3 regions of the Vibrio pelagius genome follow, and region 1 is predicted to be linked to each of the others. Evidence: predicted binding sites of a transcription regulator. Region 1 holds the regulator's gene; each other region holds the start of a gene.
The links. Region 1 encodes PurR, which represses purine synthesis genes. Its sites were predicted from a motif close to TNANGNAAACGTTTNCNTNA; they were not measured.
Positions count from the first base shown of each region.

Region 2: a site for PurR is predicted at 2,308-2,327, ahead of purE (5-(carboxyamino)imidazole ribonucleotide mutase). Genes of this name have one in related genera too.
Region 3: a site for PurR is predicted at 2,434-2,453, ahead of vsple_RS06060 (phosphoribosylaminoimidazolesuccinocarboxamide synthase). Genes of this name have one in related genera too.

Region 1 is NZ_AP025503.1:1,157,870-1,162,190, forward strand. It holds gene vsple_RS05230 (TVP38/TMEM64 family protein) at 1-476, opposite strand, end outside; gene vsple_RS05235 (TfoX/Sxy family DNA transformation protein) at 601-1,191, opposite strand; cyclic di-GMP riboswitch class I at 1,320-1,404, opposite strand; gene purR (HTH-type transcriptional repressor PurR) at 1,576-2,580, opposite strand; gene torD (molecular chaperone TorD) at 2,902-3,549, opposite strand; gene torR (two-component system response regulator TorR) at 3,806-4,321, shown strand, end outside.
Region 2 is NZ_AP025503.1:3,128,514-3,132,834, forward strand. It holds gene aroE (shikimate dehydrogenase) at 1-628, opposite strand, end outside; gene hemF (oxygen-dependent coproporphyrinogen oxidase) at 705-1,622, opposite strand; gene tsaC (L-threonylcarbamoyladenylate synthase type 1 TsaC) at 1,644-2,201, opposite strand; gene purE (5-(carboxyamino)imidazole ribonucleotide mutase) at 2,399-2,884, shown strand; gene vsple_RS14010 (5-(carboxyamino)imidazole ribonucleotide synthase) at 2,890-4,020, shown strand; gene vsple_RS14015 (DNA topoisomerase family protein) at 4,063-4,321, opposite strand, start outside.
Region 3 is NZ_AP025503.1:1,349,367-1,353,687, forward strand. It holds gene vsple_RS06050 (helicase-related protein) at 1-496, shown strand, start outside; gene vsple_RS06055 (transporter) at 703-1,080, shown strand; gene vsple_RS06060 (phosphoribosylaminoimidazolesuccinocarboxamide synthase) at 1,232-2,335, opposite strand; gene vsple_RS06065 (SulA-like leucine-rich domain-containing protein) at 2,568-2,990, opposite strand; gene vsple_RS06070 (hypothetical protein) at 3,409-3,597, opposite strand; gene vsple_RS06075 (J domain-containing protein) at 3,763-4,321, opposite strand, start outside.

The sequences.
Region 1 (4,321 bases):
ACGGAGATAGGTGTTAAACCCATGAGTAAGTTAATTAAGAAAAATGGGAATACCGGAATCAAACGTAGAGAGAATAGGTAGAATGCCCCGTCTTTTTCTACACCTTGGTTGATGGTAGACAGCTTGTCACCAAATTTACTTTGTACCCAGTCTCGTAATAGAAAACGGCTGCTCAAAAACGCCAGTGTTGCACCTATAGTGCTTGCAAACGAGACGAGTAACAAACTGGTCCAGAAGCCGAATAGAGCCGCACCGAGCAGCGTAACCACCGCGGCACCTGGAATTGAAAATGCGGTAATCATTACATAGAGAATGAAGTAGGTTGCTGCTGCTGCAACAAAATGACTCTCTATGTAGCCGTTTAGAAGTGCTTGTTGAGCCTTGGCATTTTCAAGCGTTAAGTACTGGCCAAAGTTGACAGCCAGTATCACTATCGTGGCAACTAAAATTATGCCTAAAATCATTTTCTTACTCATGAGAGCGTCCCTAAATTTTTTGCTTGTAGTTAGTATAGTTAGACAGGAGGAGGAGAGATTAACTTTCAATAGAAAATAAAAAAAGCCACATCAATGTGGCTTTTGACAATTAAGTGATTTGGACTTAATTAATAGAGTTGATAAGCTCATCGCGTCGTTGTTGAGGTATGACCGACCAATGAGTACCGTTGATGGCACCTTCAAGTGCCCAAAGCAGCTCTAAGCTGACACTGGACGAGTGAGACTCTTTTATTGCTTTGTACGCATTAACAGAACCAGACTCATACAAGCTCTCGACGGTATCGATGCCTGCTTTTTTCAACATACGCTCTGTGGCAAGCCGAAGGTTGGGCAAATCTTTTAATCGTGTAGGCTTCGCCGATGATTGGATTTGCTTCTCTTTTTTGGCACAGTCAAGGGACGTTTTTGCCAGTTCGATAATACGTTCTTGAGTCTGCCAGAGGTCTTCTGGAAGAGCAAAATACTTAGTAACGACTGGGAATCCGCGTTTTTTGTATACGTAAGGTTCGAAACCCTGTTGTTCAAATTTTGAAGTAGTATTTTTGTCAGCTCGAATGTGTAATTGATTGTTAACGACCAGTGCAAACATCGTGTCGTCGGCAAAGAGGCCAAAACCGCCAAACATTGAGCGTGACTTAATCTTTCCAAGTGGCTCAAATAACTTCATTGAGTCCTTGAGTATCGGTTTATCCATATTGTTTATCTCGGTGTATTTGAATTACGCCACCAAATAAGCAGGTCCGAGAGATTAGCAAAATGTCGCAATAAAATTGTCAATAAGCCGTAAATTACTACTAAAGGTAGGAAATACTGCATTTTGCCATCGGTAACCCCGCTACCATACCAATAATGGGTTAGGCCGGAGGCTTTGCGTCTCACCCTTTCAAGTGATTTGCCCTGTGCGTGACTGTATAACGAAGAATAAAGTTTTTTGTTGAATGAGGTTCACACTTGTTATTCCAAAATGTGATCTTAATTCAGTTAATTGTTGTATTTATATGCAACAAGGTTTTTATTTTGTCGGAATAAAAAAAACGCACCAAGCGGTGCGTTTTATTAGATTTTTCTAAAGTTTACGTTATTTTAACGTTCTAACTGTAGCTCGCTCAATGATCTCTGGATGCATTTCGAACACGCGTTTTTCGTGATCTTTGTCTTTAATGCGTTCCAACAAGATTTCAAATGCGTTTTTGCCGACACGACGCTTTGGCTGGTGAACAGTTGTCAACGGTGGTGAGAAGTACTCTGCCAGCTCAATATTGTCGTAACCAATCACTGAAATGTCTTCTGGGATCTTAATGCCTTGCTGTTGTAGACGGCTCATAAGACCAAGTGCCATCGTATCGTTGAAACAGAATACTGCTGTCGGGCGATTCTCCATTGCAACGATTTTATCTGCCGCGATAACTGCGGTGTCACATTCGAAGTTACCTTCAAGAATTAGACTGTCATCTGTTTGAATGTTTGCTTCCTCAAGAGCACGGCGATAACCCGCGATACGCTCTACACATGCCGCTTTATCCAAATGTCCACTTAGACAAGCGATACGTTCATGTCCTCGTTCAACCAGGTATTTAGTGGCGAGGTAGCCACCTTCTTCTGAGTTGTCGATGATTTTATCCGCTTGTGAACTCTCTGGGCCCCAGTCCATAACAACTTTTGGAATGTCTGCGTGGCGGTCAAGCATTTCACGCAGTTCTTCAGTTAAGTCAGAACACATTACCAAGATGCCGTCTACGCGTTTTTCAGCAAGCATTCGGATGTAGTCGCGTTGCTTCTCGTAGATACCACCTGTGTTACATAGAATCAGCGTGTAGCCTTGACGGTAACAGTAGCTCTCTACTCCATCGATCACTTCAGAGAAGAATAGGTTGGTTGATTGAGTCACTAGCATACCGATTGTGCGCGTAGAGTTACATTTCAGGCTACGAGCAACAGCACTTGGTGCATAATTTAGTTCATCGACGGCTTTGTTTACTTTTTCTTGAGTCGCTTCTGCGACGAAACGTGTCTTGTTGATCACGTGAGAAACGGTGGTTGTTGATACGCCGGCTAAGCGAGCGACATCTTTTATAGTTGCCATGGCTTTATCCTATTGATAGCTACTTCCTCAGCAGTACGGAGCAAGTAGCCGTTTAAAGCTACCAGAACAAGAGCTTAGAATATGGAGGGCTCTCTCGGTACTAAAGTGCTAAAAAACAAAAAACCGCTTATGAGAGCGGCTTGTCTTAACACCGAAATGCTCTTAGCTAATTTAAAGCATAGCATTTCGAGAATGTTTCATATTTTATCGTTTGCGGTCACAATTTTAGACTGACTAGAAAATACTCGCAATAAAATTCACCCAGAAATCTGGGTGAGTTGTCACATTCTACCTAAATTGTACCCTTAGTCATCAGTGAATTTATTCACCAGCTAAATATTGTGTATCAAGTTTACAGAAAGCGACTAGCAATTCTGCAACACATGCGTAAAAACCAAACTCATCAAATTCACGGCATTTTACTGCGAACTGTGGAACCCAACTAAGGAGCTGTCGTTCAACAAACTCGTGTTGTGTAGCGAAAGCCGTTTCTAGATCTTGTTCACTCTCAAGGTCGTTGGAACGAATAATGATGTTACCCAGGAAATCTAACTCAATGGCTAGGTGGTCAGCAGGCTCTTTCAGATCTTGGTTTACGGCGATGCCGTAAGACGCCATGATGGCTTCCATGTCTTGAGCTGGTTTTGCATTCAGTAGTCCACTTTTGTCTAGATAAATAGAAGCGTACGGCAGAGCACCGTACTTATCCGACTTTAAGAACAGCTCGCAAAAATCGGATGAAAGCTCTAATTGAGCATCTTCACGGTTCTGTAATCGGTTAAGTGTATCTACTAGGTTATTGATTGATGGCTTAAGCGTCTCGTTGTCGCCGAGGCCGGTTAAAAACGAACGAATCTCAACCGAGTGGTATTTGTCCAATTCTTCTTGAGTCAGTTCTTTCGCGAACAGGCTCGATAGCCACCAGTAGATTTCAGCTCGTTGTTCATTGAACGCTTTGGTTTCTTTCATCTCAATAATCCTAATATCGTCTTTCGTAATATCTGCGGTACGAAGGCTTACTAACCCTTGTATTTGCTAACTGCAAAGTCACTCGTTAGTAGTAATGCCTATATTGAATTGCGATGGGGGTTAAATAGCAAGGTTTAAGATTGTCTTGTATCAAAAAAAATTCAGGTTTCTGGCTTTTATCTTACCTACTACTAGAATTGTTACTAGTTATGAATAGAATGGTCACTGAAACTATTAAATAAGAAAAGTGGTGTAGATGAGCTATCACGTATTAGTCGTTGAAGATGATGTGGTAACCCGTAGTAAGCTAGTTGGATATTTCCAGAATGAGGGTTACACAGTAAGCGAAGCAGAAAGCGGCGCTCAAATGAGAAATGTTTTAGAAGAAAATAACGTAGATCTCATTATGCTGGACATCAACTTACCAGGCGAAGATGGATTGATGCTAACTCGCGAATTACGCAGTCAATCAGACATTGGGATTATTTTAGTTACTGGACGCACGGATAGCATCGACAAAATTGTAGGCCTAGAGATGGGCGCAGATGATTATGTTACCAAACCATTTGAACTTCGCGAATTATTGGTTCGAGTGAAAAACCTACTTTGGAGAATTTCTGCGGCTCGCAAGTCACCATCAGATGCAACTGAGCAGGCGGAAGACGCGTCAATCGTTCGCTTTGGTGAATGGACGTTTGATATTCCACGTCGCGCACTGAGTAAAAACGGTGAGCCAGTGAAATTGACCAAAGCTGAATATGAGTTATTGGTT
Region 2 (4,321 bases), 1.2 Mb from region 1:
GTGTGAATATCTCGGCGGACACTTGGGGAAGTTCACCACTCAACCCTGAAGAAGTAGAGTTAATGATCACATCAAAGCCTTCATGCACCTCATCAAGTCCAATGCCTGAGACATTACCAAAGGAAGTGAACATTTCTGCGAGTAGCTGTGCTTTAGAAGCAGTGCGGTTAGCAATCACTAACTGACGAGGATTGTGGTCAAGCAATGGCTTAATCACGCCTCTTGCTGCACCGCCAGCTCCAAGCAGCAGAATACGAGCGTCTTTTAATACCACTTGGTGTTGCAATAAGTCTTGGACTAGCCCTTCACCGTCGGTGTTGTCACCAATGATCTCGCCATCATCAAGCTTTTTAAGCGTATTCACGGCACCAGCTAGTTGAGCTCGCTCAGTTAGACGATCCGCAAATTGATATGCGTCTTCTTTAAATGGTGCTGTGACGTTACAGCCTTTACCACCATTACCAAAGAAATCTTTCGCTGCAATGAGAAAATCACCGGGCTCAGGCTGTTGAGATGTATAGGTAAGTTGCTGGTTCGTTTGGCGAGCAAATAGCGTATGAATAAATGGTGATTTACTTTGACTAATTGGGTTTCCAAAAACGGCATAGCGATCTATGTACTGTGTCATATCCTTACCTAACAGAGCTTATGAAAAAGGGTCATCGAATGATGACCCTATCACTATACCTATAAGGAAGGAAGTCTTACCAAACTCTAGGTTTTAAATAGTCTGTGTACAGTAGCGCCTCTGGTGAACCCTCTTGAGGTTCGTATCGATACTCCCATCGTGCCAACGGTGGCATCGACATCAGAATCGACTCGGTACGACCACCACTTTGTAGACCAAATAGGGTGCCACGGTCATAAACTAGATTAAATTCAACATAGCGGCCACGACGATAAAGTTGGAAATCGCGTTCACGTTCACCGTAAGGCGTCTCTTTTCTTCGTTCAACAATTGGTAGATAAGCTTGAGTATAACCCTCACCAACCGCTTGCATGTAAGCAAAGCTCTTCTCAAAGCCCCACTCATTCAAATCATCAAAGAACAAGCCGCCTACACCACGCGTCTCATCACGATGAGGCAAGTAGAAATACTTATCACACCACTCTTTATGCTGCTGATACACATCATCGCCAAATGGGGCACATAGATCTTTCGCTGTTTGGTGCCAAGATTGGCAATCTTCAGCAAATGGGTAGAACGGGGTCAGATCGAAGCCACCACCAAACCACCAGATAGGCGCTTCACCCTCTTTCTCTGCAATGAAAAATCGTACATTGGCATGAGAGGTTGGGATATATGGATTCTTAGGATGAATAACCAACGAAACACCCATTGCCTCAAACTTTCGGCCAGCAAGCTCTGGTCGATGTGCGGTCGCTGATGCTGGCATCTCTTTGCCTGCGACGTGAGAGAAGTTCACACCACCCTGCTCAAATACGGCACCATTAGTCATAACGCGTGTACGACCACCACCGCCAAGACGCTCACCAGGTTCACGTTGCCATGCGTCTTCTTCAAACGCCGCAACACCATCGGCTTGTTCTAATTGTTGGCAAATCGAATCTTGTAAGTTGAGCAAGAACTGCTTTACCGCATCTTTATCAATTGCTGACATGTTTCTTCCTTTATGCAGGGTTTAGCCCTGTCTTAATATTTGAGAAGTCTTTGCATCACGGATTTCACTCGGCTTATCACGGCCTCCCGTTTCACCCTCAAGAATGGCCACCAGCTTATGACCGAGCTGCTGCTTCACCTCTTCAGTGGTCATACACGGCGGCTCACCCGATAGGTTTGCGCTGGTAGAGGTTAACGGCTTTCCAAACGCATTACACATCTTCTGTACCAAAGGGTGATCGGTTACACGTACCGCAATTGAATCGAATTGACCACTTACCCAATCCGTCACTTGTGCACTGGCTGGCATGATCCACGTAACAGGACCTGGCCATGTCGATTTTACCGTTGCCAATTGCTCAGGGGTCAGCTGGCTTTCATCGATATAAGGAAGCAACTGTTCGTAACTGGCAGCAATTAGGATGAGGCCCTTTTCCATCGGGCGCTGTTTAAGTTCAAGTAATTTCTGGATAGCTTGCGGGTTGTCAGGATCGCAACCAACACCAAATACACCTTCAGTTGGGTAGGCGATCACCTCACCTTGTTGTAATGCCTGCAAAGTATGCTGAAAGTTGTCCACGGTTTGCCTCATCTATATCTGCTATTAAACTCGTTAAGTGTACAAATAATCGCTAACTGTTACTAAAGCTATTTGTTTATAAAATGTATCAATTAGCAATTTTGACCTACGCAAACGTTTTCCTTGGGTAATTTTACCCGTATAATGCGCGCAAATTATCTAATCACTTAATCAAATCGTACCTGAAGGAGTTTGAGATGACTGTCGGTATTATCATGGGTTCTAAATCTGATTGGCCAACAATGAAGCTAGCAGCGGACATGTTGGATCAATTTGGCGTAGCGTACGAAACAAAAGTGGTTTCTGCTCACCGTACTCCTCAACTACTGGCGGATTACGCAACGAGTGCAAAAGAGCGTGGAATTAAGGTGATCATTGCAGGTGCAGGCGGCGCAGCTCACCTACCGGGGATGGCAGCAGCATTTACTAGCGTTCCTGTTCTTGGTGTACCTGTACAGTCTAAAGCTCTAAAAGGCATGGACTCACTTCTTTCTATCGTACAAATGCCTAAAGGTATCGCGGTTGGTACGCTAGCCATTGGTGAAGCAGGTGCAGCTAACGCAGGTATTCTAGCAGCACAAATCATTGGTACGCACAATGAAGATGTGATGGCAAAAGTAGAAGCATTCCGCTCTGAGCAAACAGAAACGGTACTAGCTAATCCAAACCCTGCAGAGGACTAATTCCCATGCATGTTCTTGTGTTAGGCGCGGGCCAACTTGCTCGCATGATGTCCCTAGCTGGGGCACCGCTGAATATTGAAATTTCTGCTTTTGATGTTGGCAGCAAAAATATTGTTCACCCATTAACGCAAGCGATTCTAGGCAATGGCTTAGAGAATGCGATTGAGCGTGCGGATGTGATTACGGCTGAATTCGAACACATCCCTCATGATGTGCTTGAAGTGTGTGAGCGCAGTGGTAAGTTCTTACCGACTACCGAAGCAATCAAAGCTGGCGGCGACCGTCGTCTTGAGAAAGCTCTGCTCGACCAAGCGGGCGTGAAAAACGCAAAATACGCAGTGATCAACTCTCGCGAAGACTTTGACCACGCGATCTCGCATGTTGGCCTACCAATGGTGCTTAAGAGCACACTCGGTGGCTATGATGGCAAAGGCCAATGGCGTCTTAAGTCACTAGACGCAGTAGAAACCGTTTGGACTGAGATGGCAGAATGCATCGCGGCGACCGACAACCAAGCGATTGTTGCGGAGGAATTTGTTCCATTTGATCGTGAGGTATCGTTGGTCGGTGCTCGTGGTAAAGATGGTGAAATCCAAGTTTACCCACTAGCTGAAAACGTTCATACCAATGGTGTTCTGAGCCTTTCAACAGCGATTGATGATGTTGAGTTACAGGAACAAGCTAAGACTATGTTCACTGCGGTTGCGGAACGCTTGGATTACGTAGGTGTACTTGCTCTTGAATTCTTTGATGTTCAAGGTGCCCTGCTCGTTAATGAGATTGCCCCACGCGTTCATAACTCAGGTCACTGGACACAGCAAGGTGCTGAAACTTGTCAGTTTGAAAATCACCTTCGCGCTGTATGTGGCATGCCTCTAGGAAGCACAAAGCTGATTCGCCCAACTGCGATGATCAATATCCTGGGTGAAGACACTCTGCCTAACGCGATCTTGGCACAGGCCGGTTGTCATGTACACTGGTATGGCAAAGAAAAACGTGCCGGTCGTAAGATGGGTCACATCAACGTCAGTGCTGACTACAATGCCGAACTGCAACGCACGCTTTGCGGTCTAGCTAAAATCTTGGATAAAAGGGCTTACCCAGCGATCCACGATTTTGCTGCGCAGATGCAGTAAATAGAAATCCAATAAAAACGGCGCTCATTGAGCGCCGTTTTTTTATGCTTGTTCTTGAATGTGGTGACATTTTCGGTCAGCACACTGCTTTTTGATGCCTTTTGCCGTTTTCTTCTCCATCAGCAGCGGATACTGGCACACTTCACAGCGGCCTATAATCGGCGGTTGGTTGACGGCAAACTTACACTTAGGGTAGTCGTCACACGCAAAGAACTGTTTACCATAGCGAGACTTGCGCTCAACAAGATGACCTTTACCACACTCTGGGCAGGCGACTTGCGGGGCTGATTGCTGCTCTTGT
Region 3 (4,321 bases), 190 kb from region 1:
GCAGATCGAGGCGCAAGGTCAACTCTCACTTAAGCCTGTCATCGATATGGTTGTAAGCGAGCAGTATTTGCGAGGATTCGCGAAGCAGAGAACTCAGGAGATCAAACATTGGCAGCTGTATGTGCGAATGGGGTTGAGTGAAAGTCACGAACACTCACAAGAAATTGAAAAGCTCAACTTTGTTGATTGGTTTGCTGCGCAGTTAGAAGAGTTGGGTGTAAGCCAAGTGGATGAATTAGAGATGTTCAACGCAGAAGATATCCCGTTTGCCGGTATTCCTTATTGGGAATATGAGGAGTTTGCAGAAAAATACCCTTTCCATTTATCATTGGCCGATCTTCATATCGATGTTGAATACCTTCCTCAAAGAAAGCTTGTGTATGTTCATTACTCGAGCGGTGGACGTAAAACACCACCTAAGCGTTGGGAGCTACCAGTTTGGTCTGGTTGGCGCATTCAATATAAGAAAGCAAGTCGTGTTGTGGATGTGAAATAAGAGGAATTACTTCAATTTGTAAAATATTAATCAAATAGGCGCATATATGAGTTTTCAGTTCGTCTTTTGTTACAAAATTGATTTTTATATGCCATTTTAACCAATCAAAAGGTCATAAAAGACCATTCTTCTATATCCTATTGCTATATAGAAAGAGTTGGTGGATATTAAAAGTATATTGTGTTGCCAATGTGTCGGGGGACATCATGGATAAACAAAAAGAGACCTGTGTAGAATTTGATTACACAAACTTTCTTGGCGCGTCATGCGATAAAAAATGGACTTTTCTAGAAGCACTCACCACATTTGCCCCTGTGTTCGGTACAGTATGGAAAGATAGTATTAAAGATCTATCGACTCCGGAAGATCGTTTATGGGAAAAGGCACTCAAATCACTCTCTACGAGGAAGAGTGACGAATCAAACATCGTAGTGTTACTTAAATTGGCAAAGTTGGAAGGTATCAACGAACTGAAAGTTGTAATGCCATATTCGTTGGAAGATGAACAGATCGAGTACATTGAATCACGGAGCCACTTGGTGATCACCGGAAATTCGGCTGAAGAGTTCACAATCAAGTTATAGATAGCAAGGCGTTATCTCAACGTGGAGTTCGATGACGAATTAAGTCTAATGCTGATAAAGGGCCGCTTATCTACTTCATTAATTCATTTATTTGATTAATAAAGTGGTAAGTGGCCCTTTGAGTAACAAACCTTATTGATAAAAATGAATGTTAGTCGATTAGGTCGTACTCAGCGCGTAGGATGTCGACGATCTCTTGTTTTGGATTCTCGCTCAGTTCAATCTTACTGCCTGTGATCTTTTCAGCAATATCAAGGTAGGTGCGAGACAGGGACATTAAGGCATCAAGCGGCAGTTCGTTATCACGTGCTAATGCTTCGCGTTCAGGCATACGCTCTTTGTTAAGTAGAATATCGGCATCTGGGAAGTGGTTTAACAAGAACTGGCGGAAGCCTTCTTTCGAGTTCTCTACGATGTTGCCTTTGTTGTACTCTTGAGTATCCCAAATACGTGATGAATCTGGCGTGCCAACTTCATCCATGTAAATAAGCTTTTCATTGCCCTGAGCATCATTGACGTAACCAAACTCAAACTTGGTATCAACGAAGGTCTGATCAACCTTGCTCAATGCTTCGCTAATCACGCTAAAGCCTTCTTTGAGTAGCTTCTCGTAGTGAGCAATATCGCTCTCTTTAGTGAAGTTAAACGCAGCGAAGTTCTGCTCGATGTTCTGACGAGTGATGTTGACATCATCTGCTTCTGGTACGCCAGGAATGCCTTTCAGAATACCCTTGGTCGATGGCGTGATCAGTAGCTCAGGAAGCTTCTTATCTTTCTCTAAACCTTCTGGCATTTCGATGCCACAGAATTCACGTTCGCCATTAGCGTATGCGCGCCACATTGAACCGGTAATGTATTGGCGACAAATCGCTTCAATCATAACAGGGCGTGCTTTTTGTACGATCCAAACGAATGGGTGAGGGATATCTAGAATGTGGCTATCAGCCAGTCCGTTGTCTTTAAACAGCTTAAACCAGTGATTAGAGATAGCGTTGAGCGCGGCACCTTTACCAGGAACACCTTTCAAGCCACCTTCGCCATGCCAAATACAGTCAAATGCAGAGATACGGTCACTAATTACCATAATGGCTAACGGCGCATCAGGCGCGACATCGTAGCCTTTCTCTTTGATTAGTCTTTGACTATCTTCTTCGGTTAACCAGTAAACTGAACGAACTTTGCCACTGTGGACAGGTTTATCAGTACGGATGGGTAGATCATCATTTACGGCTAGAACTTGATCAGCGAGGCTCATTTAGACATTCCTATCTTTTATCAAACGTCGTACAGAGAAGTGCATAACACACTCGATTAGGTGGGCATTATACCCAATCTAAATTCAGCTTCCAGAGAAAAAGCAAACGTTTGCCTTTTTCTTTGAAATCTCTTTTTTATCTGCACTTTCCTAGCACTGAATTAATTGCAAAAAAACCTGCTCAATGCTGTCAGTGGTTTCAACAGTAAAGAGCAGGGCGGACAGTGTTTGATTAGTGGACATGATGCGTTGTGTTGTGTTCAACAAAGAAGACTTCACATTGGTATTGGATCGCAAGCTCACGCAAATACTGTTGACCAAATGAATCGATTTGGTTGCTTGCGATAATGGCACTCGCGTTTCGAGAGCGAATCGCTTTCTCTACAGTCTCCATTTCGCTCATTTGGCGAGAAGGTTTCATGTGAATGATGCGCTCACAGCAAATGTTGAACTGAGAGAGTTCTTTTGCTGATGGGCGAGGGGTTTGAGCAGTAAACAGTAACCACTGTTCTTGATTGGACAGCAAAGCCATACGCGCTAGCAAGTTTGCTTGGTGGCGATATTGATTAGAGCTTTGCGGCAGGTGTGATGCTGAAGAAAATGCGCATTGAACTAGCGTGCTAGAGTGTTGTGCTTTTACGTGAGCTTGAATCATTTTGCTGTCCTTATATACATGCTGTATGTGTATACAGTAGTTTTTATGGTACATAAGATCAAGAAATTTTTTGAGGGAATATTGAGCAAAACCTCGAAATCTGACTCGATATTTATATTAAGTCATTGTTTTAGATTATGTTTTTAAATTCGACTGAAATATCAAAATTTCTCATGATTAAGAAGGTTTGAGATCCATAGCACCTTTTCTATACAGGTTTATACAGTGGTTTGATAAAAGTACTGTATGAACGTTGAAAGGTGTTGTTGAGAGAGAAGGTCTCTTAAGCAGGGAAAAGGGTTTAAGGACTAAAGCGAAAGGGAGGCAATGGTGTATCGAATAGGGATGATAGATGCGGTAAGTGAGCAGGATCAAAAAAGCGCCTTGATGGCGCTTTTTTACTTCCGTGTTGAGACTACTATCTTCTCGTTGCCTCGGAGAGTTTTGCTCTCATTTCCATTTCGCCAATATTGAACTGGCGAACGTCCATGGTTGCAATGTCATTGCACTTTTCGCATGAACTATGAGACTTACCATCAAGGTAGTCATGTTTTTTTACTAGGCTTGGCTTTTTACACCAATCACATACGCCTTCAATTGTGAACATATCCTCTCCTCACCTGTATCGTCAGGTGTATTTTCGGCGTGAATTATGACACAAGTAGTACTAATAAGTTAATTGTTTGTTACCTGTTTTTGAGAGGGAGATCGTTTGCGACACCAATAGAAATGGGTTTCCGTGCACTAAGTCATCCCTGAAAGATTTTATTTGTTACGTTTTGGTAACATTTTGTAAAATTGTTTTCAGGGCTGCATTCAACCTTTTCATCTCTTCATCACTTCCTTGGCCATCAGGGTGATAAATTTTAGAGAGTTGCTTGTAGCGAAGTTTGATCTGCTTTTGTTCAGGGATCGCCGAAACATTGTATCCGAACACAGCACAGGCAAGCTGAAGGTTGTGGTGACTCTTACTACCTTGTCGTTTCTTCAGCTCTTTGTAGAGTGTGGCGATTTGGTGCTTTTGTTGTTTAAGCTGAATATCTTTGAGCTTGATTTGCTCTCGACTGATGTCTTCAGTTTTTGTACTGTCACCTTGACGCAACTTAGCGATGAGAAAGCCTGTTAAGCCAAGCAGCAAGGTAATTACAATAGCGAAACCAATGGTCAGATTTTGAGAAGCTTGGCTTTGTTGGCTAGTCGACGACACATTTACGGGAGATGAATGAGTTGGTTGTGTCGTGGCCTGCTCACTATATTGCTCATCTAGTGCTTTAAATGATGAAACTTGTTGTGAGCGTCGCTGATTGAATTGTGCTTGGAGTACTCGTTCA